Regions from separate parts of the Sinanaerobacter sp. ZZT-01 genome, predicted to be linked through region 2. Evidence: riboswitches for the same ligand, from Rfam matches in the RefSeq annotation. Region 2 holds a riboswitch; each other region holds the start of a gene.
The links. A riboswitch is a leader RNA that binds a small molecule or an ion and turns the genes downstream of it on or off. The one in region 2 is predicted to bind cobalamin.
Positions count from the first base shown of each region.

Region 1: another riboswitch for cobalamin. It lies ahead of U5921_RS06800 (DUF2292 domain-containing protein); the one in region 2 lies ahead of U5921_RS09965 (DUF2162 domain-containing protein).
Region 3: another riboswitch for cobalamin. It lies ahead of U5921_RS05365 (S-layer homology domain-containing protein); the one in region 2 lies ahead of U5921_RS09965 (DUF2162 domain-containing protein).

Region 1 is NZ_CP141728.1:1,396,594-1,401,782, reverse strand. Features, by position in the region: gene U5921_RS06815 (energy-coupling factor transporter transmembrane component T) at 1-627, opposite strand, end outside; gene U5921_RS06810 (DUF4430 domain-containing protein) at 624-1,184, opposite strand; gene U5921_RS06805 (prenyltransferase/squalene oxidase repeat-containing protein) at 1,181-3,076, opposite strand; gene U5921_RS06800 (DUF2292 domain-containing protein) at 3,133-3,288, opposite strand; cobalamin riboswitch at 3,528-3,755, opposite strand; gene U5921_RS06795 (S-layer homology domain-containing protein) at 3,805-5,189, opposite strand, start outside.
Region 2 is NZ_CP141728.1:2,069,983-2,075,171, forward strand. Features, by position in the region: gene U5921_RS09960 (oleate hydratase) at 1-1,395, opposite strand, end outside; cobalamin riboswitch at 1,589-1,768, shown strand; gene U5921_RS09965 (DUF2162 domain-containing protein) at 1,931-2,629, shown strand; gene U5921_RS09970 (MotA/TolQ/ExbB proton channel family protein) at 2,626-3,273, shown strand; gene U5921_RS09975 (DUF2149 domain-containing protein) at 3,266-3,577, shown strand; gene U5921_RS09980 (cobaltochelatase subunit CobN) at 3,599-5,189, shown strand, end outside.
Region 3 is NZ_CP141728.1:1,087,783-1,092,971, reverse strand. Features, by position in the region: gene U5921_RS05365 (S-layer homology domain-containing protein) at 1-3,269, opposite strand, end outside; cobalamin riboswitch at 3,589-3,770, opposite strand; gene U5921_RS05360 (HAD family hydrolase) at 4,090-4,938, shown strand; gene U5921_RS05355 (FAD-dependent oxidoreductase) at 5,090-5,189, shown strand, end outside.

The sequences.
Region 1 (5,189 bases), 670 kb from region 2:
CCGCCCAGGCAACCCATACCCTCTGGCACGCATAGATGCCGCCGTATCTACGGCATTCTCCAGTGACCATGTAATCATCGCCGAAAAAATGCGAAAGCCGCTTAAAATACGGTCTGCAACGCCCTTGGTTGCATAGATTCCCATCGTCTTTTGAACGGTGTTGATGTGCTTAATCTGTTTGATAAACAAAGGCACAAATCGAATTGCCATGGAAATAACCAAGCTGAGCTTTGGGATGGCCTTCCCAAACAGATAAATAAATTTATCGGATGTCATAATCAGGTTGTAACAGCGACACCAATACATGACAGAAATAATCATGCCTCCGATCGCTGCTCCATAAAGAATTGCTTCTAGCGTAATCGGCTGATCGTTTAAAAAAAACAATGGAGTCACTCCATTGTGACTAAACAGCGGATTGGTAATTGCTATCAGAAAAAACATCGGAATATAGAAAGTAAAGCTCATAGCAACAGCCTTCCTGTTTTCTAACTGAACAGCAAATCCAAGTGCCCCTAGTAAAGAAACCGCTAGCAAAAGCGGATTCATTGTAAACATGCTGATCCCAATCACACCTATAAAGTATACAAGCAGTACACCGGGATGATACGATGAAAATAGTCTCATTGTCCGTTCCACTCTCCTCCCATCCAAACGCAGCCTACATCTCTGCCTAAATCGCAGGTATAGACCCATTCAATTTTATCTCCGTTCTTTAATTCGTATTTACTGCAGCCATAGTTCGGGAATACACCATTAACTCGATACATCCATCCGCTTAAAGGACCGCATGAAAATTCATATAAATAATGAATGCCTTGAATGTATACACTTCCATAGCTGTTCAAATTTGCCCCTTGGTATTCCATTTGAATTTTATTATAACGAACAGCACGGTCAATAATATCAAATGCGGTATCTCCTTCACGAAGTACATACGTTGTTTCCGGTAAAATAACACCATCTTGTGGGACAAATTCATCAGACTGCAGTTCTGGCACAAGATTATTCCAATTATCCCGTATCGTCTCACAGCGAATGCTGATGGTCACTGTTTTTGAATCAGCTGTGATATCATCAATATGCGTCAAATAGTACTCATCCACGGTCTGAAATTTGGTTCCTGATAGAATAAGAGCAATGGCAAGAATGATGAAGCCCAATGCTAACAAGTCTTTTTTCATGCGCCTTTCCCTTCTTGTTTTTCTTTCTCTTCATATTCCTTTTCAAGTGCTAACATAGCATTTGCCTTGTGATTCTTTCTCTTTTTTATATGCTTTATAATCCACACCGCACTGATTATTGAAAGAAGCCCCAATATAGCTGTAATAAGGACAGCCCGAAGTAAATTGTCGACCTGCGTTTTCGTTTTTACAACATCATCCCAACGTAAAATCTTCTTTTGGTCGTACGTACTCAGATTCTCATATCGATTTACGATACTATGGACAGTTCCCCAGTCTGCTAAGGATATTTTCTCAAATGGATAAAGGTTCTTCTTAACATCTTTATTTATGCTGTCAATCTCCTTCTGAATCGCCAAAATTTCCTTTTTTATACTTGTGAGCTTATCCTTGTATTCTTTTTTCTTATCAAAATCCTCCGACTTCTCAAGCTTATCAAGCAGCTTGATGACATCCACATACTGCTCTGTCGTCAGCTCCTTCGGCAATGCGTCCACTTTTCGCTTATCTGCATCACTGAAATACAGTAAAACACTTTCCTGTTCTTCTTTTTCTGTTTCTTCCGCTTCCTCTGTTTCAGGCTCTGCAGGTTCTTTTTTTACTTCAATACCGCCCTTTGCCGCCGCATCGGAAAGTTTATAGTAATTATATACATAACACTGTTCACTCTCTGGTATCGCTTCGTATTTTTTTACGAGCTCATTGATTTTTGCTTTCGTTGGAGAACTCTCTAAAGCGTTGATTTCTTTTTCTAATGTACGGATTTGATTTTTCAGGCTTGCGCTTTGTTCTGACCGAAAATCATATAGTGTGCGCATTCCTTTTGCCTGCCGCCAAACAGCAGTCAGTGTATATAAGGTTTGTTCGCTGGCCATTGTATTTGATTCTGTCGGCAGGGAGGTCGGATTATCTGCATCATAAGTATAGGAATGTACAAACCCGCCATCCGCCATCCGATAAAGCATAATTCCATCAAGAAGGGTGTTTCCGTTTTTAATAAAGCGACTGTCCGTTTGAACGTTAATTCCAAGAGAGCATAATGCCACCGCTACCTGTGTGGTGCTTTCCACATTTTTCGTACCCCAGCTATCATAATCTCCTGTTGCAAGCTGCATCTTTGAAAGACAGCTGACTGCTTCATCCACAACTTGGCGTACCTTTTTCGTCACGGATTTTCCAGATGCCTTATTGCTATATGTATATGCCTTCTCCCTGTTATAATACGGTGCCAGAGACTGTAGTGCCATCGCCGTGATATCCGGATCAGAAGCATTTCCATATAAAGTAAATCCGCCGTCTGAAAGCTGACGGCTTAAAATTTCCTTAATCATAGAGTCTCTGCTGTCACGTGCACCCGCGGGCACAGAATAACGCTTTGAATCCAGTGCTATCAAACCCCATATCCATCCATTGATTCCTTGCTTTCCTAAGGAGGTGGTTTTCCCCCGGTTATACGTTCCGTCAGCAATGAGGTTAATTACATTTCCGTTTGTATCAGTGCCTGCTTTTGTTGGATCTCCGCCAGATGCCAAGATTGCAAGGGAAATTCGATGCCATTCCGTAGCTTTCGCTGCACTCAATTTCGCAGAGGTCTTATAACGATCCTGCACCTTTTCTTTGATAACCGCCAAATATCCTGCATAGTCATCTTTATATCCAAATCTTCCCATTCCGACCTGATACCAATCTCCCGGCGTCGTCCCTGCCAATTCGAGGTATGCATCATTCATGAGATAGCCATCCAGTGTAGAACCGTTATCTAATTTTTTCCAATCTATAATGCCTTGTATGATTTCTTCCAGCTCCGCTGTACTATACGCTTTATGCCCAGCAGCATGCACCCATAGAGGCATCGCCGCAGCCACCATGACCATGCACAGCAGCACAGCCATGATCTGCCTTCCTAGTCCTTTCAATTGATCACCCATTTCTATTAAGCGTATAAAAATTAAAGTTTAATGCTTTTACGTATATCTTCTACCCGTATAGGTTTTCCATCGTGAATAATTACACGTAATTCACCATATTTGATTTCACGAATTAAAGCTAAGAGATTTGCTTCTTCTTTTCTTGTTACACTCAAGTCAACTAAAGGTTGTTCCATCTTTTTTTCTCCTCCTTTTATGTCCATAAAAATATTTTTTACTGCAAAGTTTATTAAACTGTGTATCAATCTTTGGATAATAATTCCTATGATTGAAGCGAATCCGTTTTTTTGATAGTTCCTACAGAATAAAAAAAAACTGTGACATTTCTGCCACAGCCGTATTTCTGCTTAATTTGCGCACTGAAAAAACAGAGCAACCTTTTTTATTTTACTCTTTTTTCCTCCAAAAACCCGTGGAATGCACTTCTATTTTATGTAGGTCTTCTGGCTTACGCTTCTGGAGAAATTAATTCTCCTGCATCTTCACTTCCCTTCCCGGTTTTCCAGTGGTCAATTCAAATGATTTAAAGTAAAGATTCTGCGATTACAGCGGCGGGACCGCGCAGGAATGTAACCTGCTTCCCTCTTAGCTGTCTACGTAATTTTTTATACTACATAAACAGACATAAAATTAATATTAAATTTTACTCTATTCTATCAATCACCTATTTTTTTGTCAAGAAGGATATATTTTTATAATGCATGATCCACTTCAGTCTGCGAAGCATCGAGCTTGGTTAAAATCGTTTTTACTTTCTCTGATACGTTTACATACCCTTTTTCTGCGACCTTTCTCAGAAGTTCTGTTTTATCGGCCACAGTATAAAAATTACTTCCATAAGTACCCATCGCATCGGCTCCTCCAATATCTCTTCCGTAGCCCCAAACTGTGAATTGTACTCGAACCACATCACCGTCTTGCAGATAGGTATCGGCAAATCCTACGTTTGGAAACACATTATTTACTGAATACATCCAGCCTGACATGCTCGTATAGTCAAACTCCCCTAAAGAATCTGCATCTGCTCTTGGTTCCATTTCGGCCTTATCCTTTTCCAGCACTTTCTTTAAGCAGCTTGGGATGTTCGATAAATCCATCGGAGCCTTCCCTTCTATTCCTTTCATATGTGATAAGTAAAACGAGCTGTCTGCGGTTCCCGTATGTTCATACTGCAATCCATTCTCATCCAAAATTCGCAAAAGAGCTTTTGCTGCATTTTCTCCTTCAAAAATTTCCACTTCAGTCGGTGTGACCAAATATCCGGAACCCAGAGTAAGCATTTCTACGGTAAATACTGCATGCCCGACGGATTCTCCCTCTTTCACTGTCTTGTGGTAGAGCGTATATGTTTGTTTTGTTGTCTGATCATCTGAAGCGGCACTGACAACAACTATGTTTTCTCCTTCTTTTAGTTTTAGCGTAAAGCTTGTTTTGGTCTGATCATCCCAATTTACAGAAGCAGCTTCTCCATTTAAGGTTACTTTACTGTCAATCTTTTTACCGTCTTTACTTCTTGCATAGACATCAAAAGTAAGCTTGCTTGGTTTCACTGTTTTCCCATCTACAAGCGTTGTTTCAATTGTCGGTGCAGTCGCTGAACTTTCGGTTTTCTGCGAATCGTTTGAACTGTTTTTCGGTATTGCTTTATCTAAAATCGTTACAACTTCTGCCCTAGTAATCTTATTTTTCGCATTTATCTTTCCTTCGAAGCCGCTCATCCAACCTTTATTTACAAGAGCATATACTGCTTCTTTTGCCCACGAACTGATTTGGTCTTCATCTTTAAATGTCGTATTACATACAGTTTCTTTTTCAAGATTCAGTGCCTGACACAGCATGAGTGCAGCCTCTTCTCTTGTGATTTGATCCTCCGGTCGAGCGAAATTCCCCGCTCCACTCATCACACCTGCGCTTTTTAACTTTAATATTGCCTCTGCATAGTAAGAAGATTCTTTTAAGTCTGTGAAAGTATTTTCTGCTTTTTCATTAAATTCCACTATCTTGTTTAAAATAACAGCCATGTCTCCACGCTTAATCGGATCGCTTGGCTTAAATGCACCCGCATAGCCACTCACCG
Region 2 (5,189 bases):
CATGCAAGGTATGGTGTTGGCACTTTTTTCAGAAAGCTCCGGGATTTCAGATTCCGGCACTCCTATGTGATAGAGCCATTCCATACAGATTTCTTTACCAGTGCATTCACGCATTGTTTTTTTGATGTAGTTGCCGGGCTTATTACTGAAAAGTCCGTAGACCCAGCCGACCAGCTGATCTTTCGGCTGCGAACGGAACTGTGGCTGGCGGTTAAAAGTCCAGCTCAAAAGCCAATTGGAGTCTTTCACGGTAACAATGCCTCCGGTCACGACTTTTCCGGAGAAAGGATCCCGTTTGCAGATTTTTTGTATATAAGGCGGAATCTTATCATCGAGAGTGGTAACGGTAGCACTCATCCAGTTGCTTTGTTCCGGATCATAACAAAATTTATTCGGATTTCCGAAAGAAGAATCTTGAGCAGCAATCTTACGCCACATATCCCATCCGCCGCCTTCTTTAATTTCCGTGTGGAAAGGTGCGGGCTCATTCTGACTGCCGAGGGAGGAATTTTCAACACACCCGCCATTGGTAATAAAGAGAAGGTCGTTTTCTGTGAGTTCAATGTTTTTTTCTTCGTCACCATGGTTGACTACAATACCTTTTGCTGCTTTTTTATCTGTATTTACATCAAATTTTACATTAATAACCTTCGTATCATATTGAAACTGAACATTATGAGATTCCAGATAGCGAATCATTGGCAGAATCATAGATTCGTACTGATTATATTTTGTAAAGCGCAGTGCAGTAAAATCGGGAAGCCCTCCCACATGGTGGATAAAACGTCTGAGATACAGTTTCATTTCAAGTGCAGAATGCCAGTTTTCAAATGCAAACATAGTGCGCCAGTATAACCAGAAATTAGAATTCAAAACTTCATCGCTGAAGTATTCGTCGATTCGTTTATTGTAAAGTTCGTCATCAGAAGTAAAGAACAGGTGCATGATTTCCATAGAACCCTTGTCCGAAAGGTCGAACTTTTTGTCTGTATGTGCATCTTCGCCGCAATGAACCGTTGCACGCATCAGAGAATAATTCGGGTCCTTTTTATTTAGCCAGTAGTATTCGTCTAAAACGCTGATTCCTTCTGTTTCAATCGAAGGAATGGAGCGGAACAAATCCCACATGCATTCGAAATGATTGTCCATCTCCCGTCCGCCACGCATAACGTAACCCAAATTTTCATAGAGATATCCGTCACATGCACCGCCTGGAATTGGATCTTTTTCTAGGATGTGCACCTGATCTCCTTTCATCTGTCCGTCACGGACAAGAAAACAAGCAGCTGCCAGTGCGGCAAGGCCGGAGCCTACAATGTAGGCTGATTTTTGGTCAACATTTTCTGGTTTTTGTGGGCGTGCAAACGCCTCATAATTACCGCTGGAATAATACATAATAAAGTTCACCTCCGTTTATTTTTAACTCTATTTTCATTTTAGCAAAATTAGCCAGTGAACGGAACAAAGAAATAAAGAAATCAGGGAATAAGTCCATTGTGAAAACTTTATTACAATGCAATGATAATGTGATAAGAATTTTGTTGACATAAGACCGAAATCAGATATAATGTAGTGGCAAGAATAGTTAAATAACGAATACCATCAAGGTGCCTCATGTGAGGAGAATAGGGAAGAGCGGTAAAAGCCGTCGCGGACCCACCACTGTAATTGATGACAAAGCCCACAAGCCACTGGATGTTTTATCCGGGAAGGGAGGGCGGCGGATGAATCATGAGCCAGGAGACCTGCCTTGATAGAGACAAGATAGAATAGGGAAATTCAGATTTTGTCATGTATACATATAGATTCCAAAAATGGGAGAATCTTTTAGTATTTTTTTACTAATGGGTTCTTTTTTTTATACCCATAGACACCTTTCTGGGGGTTTTCTATTCAATGATAAAAAAGAAAGGAGGTGAATTGTTTGTTTATGTCTGTATTCGGTCTTTTCATTGCTACGCTGATTCTAAGCTTAAAATCCGGTTTGATACTGGGAATGTCGCAAAGAAGTGCGAAGCAAATGGTACTTATTTCTCTTTCCTTTGCAATTTGCTTAGGAATTTTGGTTTTGCTCTTTGAGCCAATGCAAGGCATGATGGTTGATATATTAGATAAATATACCTTTGCAGGCTCTGTTCTAATGGCGCTTTTTTTAATTTATTTAGGAATAAATGGAGAGGAATGTAGTGCTTGTAGTGAAAGAAGCACTTATAAAAATAATATTATAGTTTTATTGCCCTGCCCGTTGTGTCTGATCGCATTGGCACTGACAGTGATTTTATTAGGCCCGCCTTTGAAATTGCCGCCCGCATGGCTGGGATGGGCGACCGCTGCTATCTTTTTTATCCTGCTGCTTCTCGTTTCTTTCGGGATAAGAAGGTTGATGAAAACAATATCCATTGATGCAGAATCCATCCTAAATACTTTTTTGCTGATTCTAGGTACCTTTACTTTATGCTGTGGCTTGTTTATTCCCAGTTTAGTTCAATCCATGGCGACACAATTTTCGCCGATTACCTTAGAATCGGGACGATGGACTTTAAGTGCAGTGGCAGGAATGGTTGCGTTACTCATAGCAGGTTATGTAAAACATACTTTTATTGAAAAAGAAGGAGAAAGAAACAAATGACAATTCCAGGTTCAGAGTATTTGACAAAGATAATTCATGCAGCATCACAGTGTTTATTAATCCCTGTGATTATAGGACTAATAATACTTTTGATTTATGGGTTAATGGAATTAGGGAGCTTTCTGGGGGAAAGAAGAACAAGAAAAAAGAGGAAATCCTTTCAATTACTAGAGACAGCAATTAATACAGAATCGGAATTCCCATGGCAGGGGAATCAGATAAAGCAAATCATAGAAAAGAGTTGCTTTAGTACAAGACAGACAAAGCTTGTAGGCGATTTATTAAAAGAATCCAAGCTTTCAAAAGAGGCAAAAGAACTCATCGCAAAAGACATTTTGGATCAGGAGGAAGCACAGCTTCGGCGCATTCTTAACAAAACAGATTTATTGGCGAAGGTTGGGCCAATATTGGGCTTAATGGGAACTCTAATTCCTTTGGGACCCGGATTGGCTGCGCTTGGTCAAGGTGATTTTGTTGGATTGTCGGAGGCAATCATCGTGGCATTTGATACGACCGTTGTCGGAATGCTCATCGGTGCGGTTGGTGCCCTTATCTCTAAAATACGCAATGCTTGGTACAATCAGGATTTGAATACGCTTGAAATGGTATTGAACTTGATCATTGGAGGTGATGAGCATGCTTGATCGAAGAGCGAAGCGAAACCGTTTGTGTGAAGAAGAGGTCGATCCGATAGCCGGGTTGGCAAATTTAGTCGACGTTATGCTGGTATTTTCCTGCGGCTTATTGGTAGCCTTGGTTATGAGCTGGAATTTGCAGGATATTCTTTTTCAGAAGGTGGATGTTGAAAAAGGGCGTCAGCTCGTTGAGGTACCAAAAATCGAACAAAGTGGCGGTGAAGGCTACAGTGAAATGGGTAAGGTGTACGAAGATCCCGAGACCGGAAAATTAATTCTGATCGAAGAGGTACCGGCTGGCAGTAAGCAATAGAGAAGTGAAAGGAGCAGAATCGTGATTTCAAGGACAGAACGAAAGAAGAAAGCATTTGCTTGGGTTGTATTATTTGCATTGCTGTTCAGCATATGCGTGCCGTTTGCAGCTGTATTTGCAGAGGAACCAAGGAGCACAAGCAGCGTAGAAGAGGAAAATGCGACGAAAGAAGACTCAGAATCGACAACCGGTGCGGCCATAACATATTCGCCGTTGGAAAGCGGAGACACGGTTAAGGTTACGATGATTTTAGGCAGTGCATCAACTTATGTACCGCAGTTAAGCAGTGCCTATGAGTTAATCAAAGAGACCGGTTATTCCTTAGACGTTAAGCTATACAGCACAAAGGCAGTGCGGGACTATCCCGATGTCATGAAAGAGAGGCTTGCTGAAACTGATGTTTTGATGCTGGAGATGATCGGGCAGGAAACAATGGATACGCTTTTAAAAATGATTCAAAGCGATTTAAAGGGCAAGTGTTTTATTACCAATACAACAGTGGTTTACGGAGAAAATGAGATTGATTACACGAAGTCGGATGAAATAAAAAAATATTTTACAAATACCGGCGTTGAAAACATGAGACGGCTGCTGCTGCTTTTGGGTACTTGGAGTGAAACTCCGCTGCAGGTATCCGAAGCGATTGAACCCATAGCTTCGCCCTTGCCGACCGACATAGGCTTTATCTACCATCCGCAGGCAAAGAAGCTTCCGTTTAATACAGACCGCCTGTCAGAGAAAATTTCAGAATTGGGTACAGATCCCCAAACATTGAAATTAATTTATGATTCCATTGTACAGGCATGTGCAACGATTACGGATGAAGAAGTTAAAGAGCTCGCTTTAAACTTGGGAAAGGCAACCTTGCAATTCACTGCCAATTTGTCAGATACAGAGCTGAATGAAGTTCTTTCTTTGGAAAGCAGTGGGACGGATGCTGAAATTATTGAGATTATAAATACCTCCAAGAATAAGGTGGCTGACTTGGAGGGTGTATTTGAAACACTGGACGGATATTTGGGCTGGTACAAAGGCTCGGGGAAGATGAAAAAAGATGGGCCTTGGGTCGGCGTGACGACGCAGAGAACCTGGTATGTTGCAGAGGACATTCAAATGCAGCTGGATTTGATTGATCGCATTGAAGCAAAGGACGGCAATGTCTTGTTTGCAATCCCCCCGACCTCCAGCAGCAACCGTGATAAATTTGTCCGTAAATTGTTCATGAAAGACGGGAAGAGTCAAGTTGACGTATTGATTACGGTTTTGGGTTTTAATTTTTTCAGTACCGCGGAGAAAAGCGTGGATCTATTTAAAGAATTAGGCGTGCCGGTTTTGGCTCCTACGCAGACGGACAGCTTAGATGAATGGGAAAAAGATAAATATGGAAACCAAGTTAGTTTAACTACGCAGGTAGCTTTGCCGGAGCTGGACGGTCGAATCGAACCGATCTTTTTAGGCGGAATCAAAGAGGTGGAAGACAAGGACGGAAACTATATTGAAAAAAGAATGCCTCTGGATTATAATACTGACCGCTTAGCGGGACGGGCACTTGCCTGGGCAAAAATGAAAAAGGCAGAGAATGCAGATAAAAAGGTTGCTCTCATTTACTATA
Region 3 (5,189 bases), 980 kb from region 2:
GCAACAACATTTGTATCGTTTCCAAATGCAGGAGACAAAACCTTTAGCGTACCATTTAATGAACTATTTGCCCGATCCAGATAATCCTTAGTTGCTTCATCAAGCGATTTTACCGTCAATTCAAATTGTTTTGTATCGGAAGCAGTTCCTCTTGTAATCGTTGCAGTCAGGGTTATCTTTATGCTTCCTGATAGAGGAAGGGTTACCAATCCATTGTGAGTGATAATCTCTGTGTTGCTGCTGGACCAGGAAATCGTTGTTCCATGCTCTCCGGTGAGAGGAAGATTTAGGCTTCCTGCTTCTTCGATCACCAACGGTTCCAGCTGAAGGGCATTTCTGTCGGCTGCAACTGCTTCCACACTTGCATTTCCTCCGGCTTCTAATCCACCCTGCCACTTTAAGACCGGATATTCCTGATTGATTGCCTTATCGCCGGAATAATCTTTATTAAAAGCGTCTCCCAGCATGATCACAAACGTGTCATCTTGCATCTCTGCTGCAGTCTTTGCTATGGCATCTCCCGTACCGCTGCCCAGACCTGTGCTGAAGCTGCCTGTCAGGTAATAGCAATTGCTGACGCTTCCGGAAGAAGCACCTGCTACCGCCCCTATTTTACCCATGGAATCTTTTTCTTTCGTTAGGGTTCCAATGCTGTAGCAATTTTGTATACTTCCTGTTGAGTTTCCGGTGATTCCGCCTATTTCTCCGCAGCCTGAACCGGGACAAGAGCCTGTGATGGTTCCAAAATTATAGCAATTTTTAAGAATGCCCGATGACTGTCCTGCGATACCTCCTGCATCCAGCTCGGTAGCATAATAAGTGGTGGAAGTTTTTATATCCGCATAATTTGCGCAATTTTCAATCATTCCACCTGCATTATTTCCGACGATACCTCCCACACGCTGTCCGGTGGAAACAATACTGCCGCTGAAAGAGCAATTACTGATATTACCGTAATTTGAACCCATAATGCCGCCGATATTGCTGCTTGCCTGGGTTATGATTCCTTCAACAGTGATATTTTTTATGACGCTTTCTGTATTACTATACGCAAAAAGTCCATTTGAACCTTTTAAGCCGGTAATTGTATAGTTCTGCCCGTCAAATGTTCCTGCGTATTGATTTGAGTAACTGCCTATGGATGACCAAGTATTATCCTGCTCCTCATCACTTAAAACAAGATTTCCTGTGAGAAGAGCATTGGCCGTTACATTTCCGGCATTTACATAATTAGAAAACCATGCTAGGTTTTCACCGTTGGCGATCTGATAATAAACGCTTCCATCCTTTGAGATCGTGGAAGGCTCTTCTGCTGTTCCGCTCCATACGATCCGTATTTCCATGGTCTTTTGGATATGAAGTGCTTCTCCTTTTACGGTTATGCTCCCCATGATGGTCTTATAGCCATTGCAAGCTATCGAATAAGCGTATTCGCCGTCAGCTAGGCTATAGCTTCCGTCCATACTCTTTTCCTGCACATCTTCTTCGTGTTTTACCGATACAATCCCAACGGCTTTCGGATTGTCATCAATAAAAGAAATATCAAATGTAACCGTGCTTCTAGCGGACGCAGTAAGAACGATTTCAGGAATCTCTATATCGGTACCACTTACAGTAAAATTTCCTTCTTCTGTGTGATATCCAAATTTAGAAACAGTGAATGTATAGCTGCCCTTTGGCAGATGATATACCAGGCCGCTCTCATTTACTATTGTTCCTGTTGAATCCTTAACGAGTAGCTTTGAGTCTGTCGGAGTGATATTCTTAAAAGTTACAGCATAGGTCTTAATCTCTAAATTTACAGAGATTTTTTTTCCGCCGTTGCTGATATTAAAACTGCCATCTACTGTTTTAAATTCATCCTTTGAAACAGTGTACGAATAACTTCCGTTACTCAACTTATAGATTCCGCCTGCTTCAGCGGCAACCGGATTTCCCTGGCTGTCTACTACTGCAACCTTAGCCTGCTCTTGATCCACTTCAAAAGCAACAATGTACTTTGCATTAGGGTCCTGCCATCCCAAAATTGGATAACCGTTATTTTTATTTGGGACGGTATCGGAAACAAAGCTTCCCCCGAGATCAGCAACAAAGCTGTCGGTTTTCATGTTAGCCGAAGATTTCGCACTGACATTGGAATTTTCTCCGTCATTGCCGATCCCTACAGGGAAAGTTCCTTCAAGATAGTAGGCTTTTTCTAAAGCTGCATTAGAGGATTGATATAAAAATCCAATCACCGCACCTACATTGGTGGTTCCGGTTGACTTAACGGTTCCGGTGCTGTAACAGCTGGAAATTGTTCCGGTATAGGCGTATCCTACAACACCACCGGTGTTAGAGCCGGACGATTCTATTTCCCCTAGAGTATAGCTGCTGTTGATATCAGCATATCTGTTCTGTCCGGTAATTCCGCCTACATTAGAATTACCTGTCACTGCACCTGCATTATAACAGCCTGTTATTTTTGCATAAGAATTAGCTTTTCCGTAGTTACTGCCCGCAATTCCGCCTACATACTTCTGTGTTGAAGTAATCGTTGCCTTATTGCAACAGCTTTCAATGGTTCCGGCATTGTAGCCCGCGATACCGCCTGCATAATTAGATTGCGTTGATATATTTCCTTCCACGGTTACATTTTTTACAGCACCGGCACTGCCTATGTACCCGAACAACCCTTGATAGGTTGACGAAACATCGATGCGAATGCCACTGATGGTATGTCCTTCTCCATCAAAAATTCCCGTATACTGATTTGAATAATTTCCCATAGGAACCCAAGGATCATCACTGAGAAGGATATCATCCGTCAAAACGGCTCCTGCACCTTTGTCCTGTAACGTTCCATCTGTAAGAGTACCGTTTACCAACTCGGCGAACCACACTAAATTCTCCTCATTTGCAATCTGGTACACTCCGTCTTTCAGCTCCGGTTTGGCAGATGCTTCACCATCCACAGCATCCTTGCCTTCCATCTTAATAGACAGCGGCTGCTCCTGCTTCTGCTTCTCTTTTTCAGATATACCTTCCTCAATGAATAGGTCTTTCGAATCTTCTTGAAGGTCTAATTCTTTTTCCAGATCCGACGATTCTGATTCCAACTCTGAGACTTCTGACTCTGATTCCGACTCGCTACTTACAGTAGAACCGGAGTCTTCTTCAACTACTTCTGCAGACACATTGCTTTCTATCGTATCCGCCAGCGCTACTATTGGCAATAAATTTAGACATAACATCCATGTCAAAAACATTGCTAAAACTTTTTTCTTCATTGTTGTTCTGCACACTCCCTTCGTTTGCTTTGAAAAATTTATGTTATCGCAAATGCGTTACACTGAAATCATTGCCTTTTTCTTAAAAAGCAATAAAAAAAACTGCAGCAAAATGCTACAGTCCGTTTTCTCTGTATTATATTTGAATTGTTGTCTTTTAAGATACATTCTTCTTTTAAATGATCTAGATACTGCAATCAATTGCACAAAGTTAAATTTGTACAATAAAAAAAACTGCAGTAAAATACTACAGTCCGTTTTTCTGTAAATAAACACAACAAAAATTCAAGAAACTTTAAACAATACCGATAATCCGCGGTTTGTTGTTGACTCTTCATGCAGGTCTTCTGGCTCACGTATCATCATTTCTTCCCGCCTTCCCAGGAAATTCCCAGTGGCATACCAGTGGTATATAAGAGAAACTACACGCATACAGCGGCGGTACCGCGCAGGCCTTTAACCTGCTTCCCTCTTAGCTGCACAATTGTTAGTCCCCAGTTTACTTTATCGTACTAGGCTTTCAATGTGCAGAACATAAAGGTTTTATTAAATTGTTTCTTAATAGTAACATTATCATCTAAATATTGTCAAGCAATCTTCTACAAAATTCAACATTCTTAAGCTGATTCAGGGTCACTTACCATTTAATAGAGGATGGATACAAGGTAGGATAAAGTAAATAAATATAGAAGCAAGCTGTCAATATTTTTAATACGAAGCTGTGCTATAACCAAAGCTCTCCTACACGTGCCCTGCTTGCCTTTTTCTCTAATTTTTGTTACAGTTAAGCTAGAAAAGAAAAAGGGAAGGGTAACTCGGGATGAACGCAAATTATGATATTAAATTAATCGCATTGGATATGGATGGAACTCTATTAAACGAACAGGGGCGTTTGTCTTTATCCAGCCGAAGAGTTTTAGAAAAAGTCATGGAAGAAGGAATCCATGTGGTAATTTCTACCGGACGTGTATTTAGTGCGTTGCCCGAAGATGTATTGGATGTTGACGGCATGGAATATGCGATTACTTCAAATGGTGCCAATATACTAAAGCTGAAAGACCAATCGACGGTATATTCGAATTTAATCGGTGAAGACAACATCCTAGAGATTCTTCCGCATATTCAGGACGAAGACATTATGATAGAAGCCTTCTTTGACCATGACGTGGTTGCGGAGCGCAGATGTCTGGAAAATTTACAACGATATGGAATGGTGACGGAGCGATCACAGATTTATACCCTGAGTACAAGAAAGCCCGTGGAAAACATTGAGCAGGTTATAAAAGAGAAAGCCGGCCGGATGGAGAACATTAATTTAATTTTTTCAGATAAAGAAAAGCGTGCAGCGTATTGGCGATTTTTTTCAAAGTTTCCGTCTATTACGGTAACAAGCTCTATGCCGTATAATCTTGAAATCGGCGGTGCGACGACGAGCAAAGCGGATGCATTGCAGCACTTATGCGGTCTTTTAAATGTACAGCATAATCAGGTTATGGCATGCGGTGACAGTGAAAATGATCTGGCAATGCTTCAATTCGCAGGTCTTTCCGTTGCAATGGCAAATGCTGCAGAGCCATTAAAAAAAATTGCACATTTTATAACAAAAACCAATCGGGAAGATGGCGTTGCTCATGCGATTCAAAGGTTTGTGATTGGACAAGATGAGTAGAAAAATTAATAACTTAAATAGAAAAAAGCAGTTAAAATGTAATTTGAAATCAGTATTTTTGAAAGCTCTTTATAAGAATAAGAAGTAAAAAAACATACCTCCTCATATACTGTAATGTATGCAAAAAAACAGTGTTAAGGAGGTATTTCTTTTGAATAGAGTGATTGTAATTGGCGGAGGCTGGTCCGGGTGTGCAGCGTCCTTGGCTGCGAAAAAGGCCGGGGCGGATGTAGTTTTGGTTGAAAAGACGG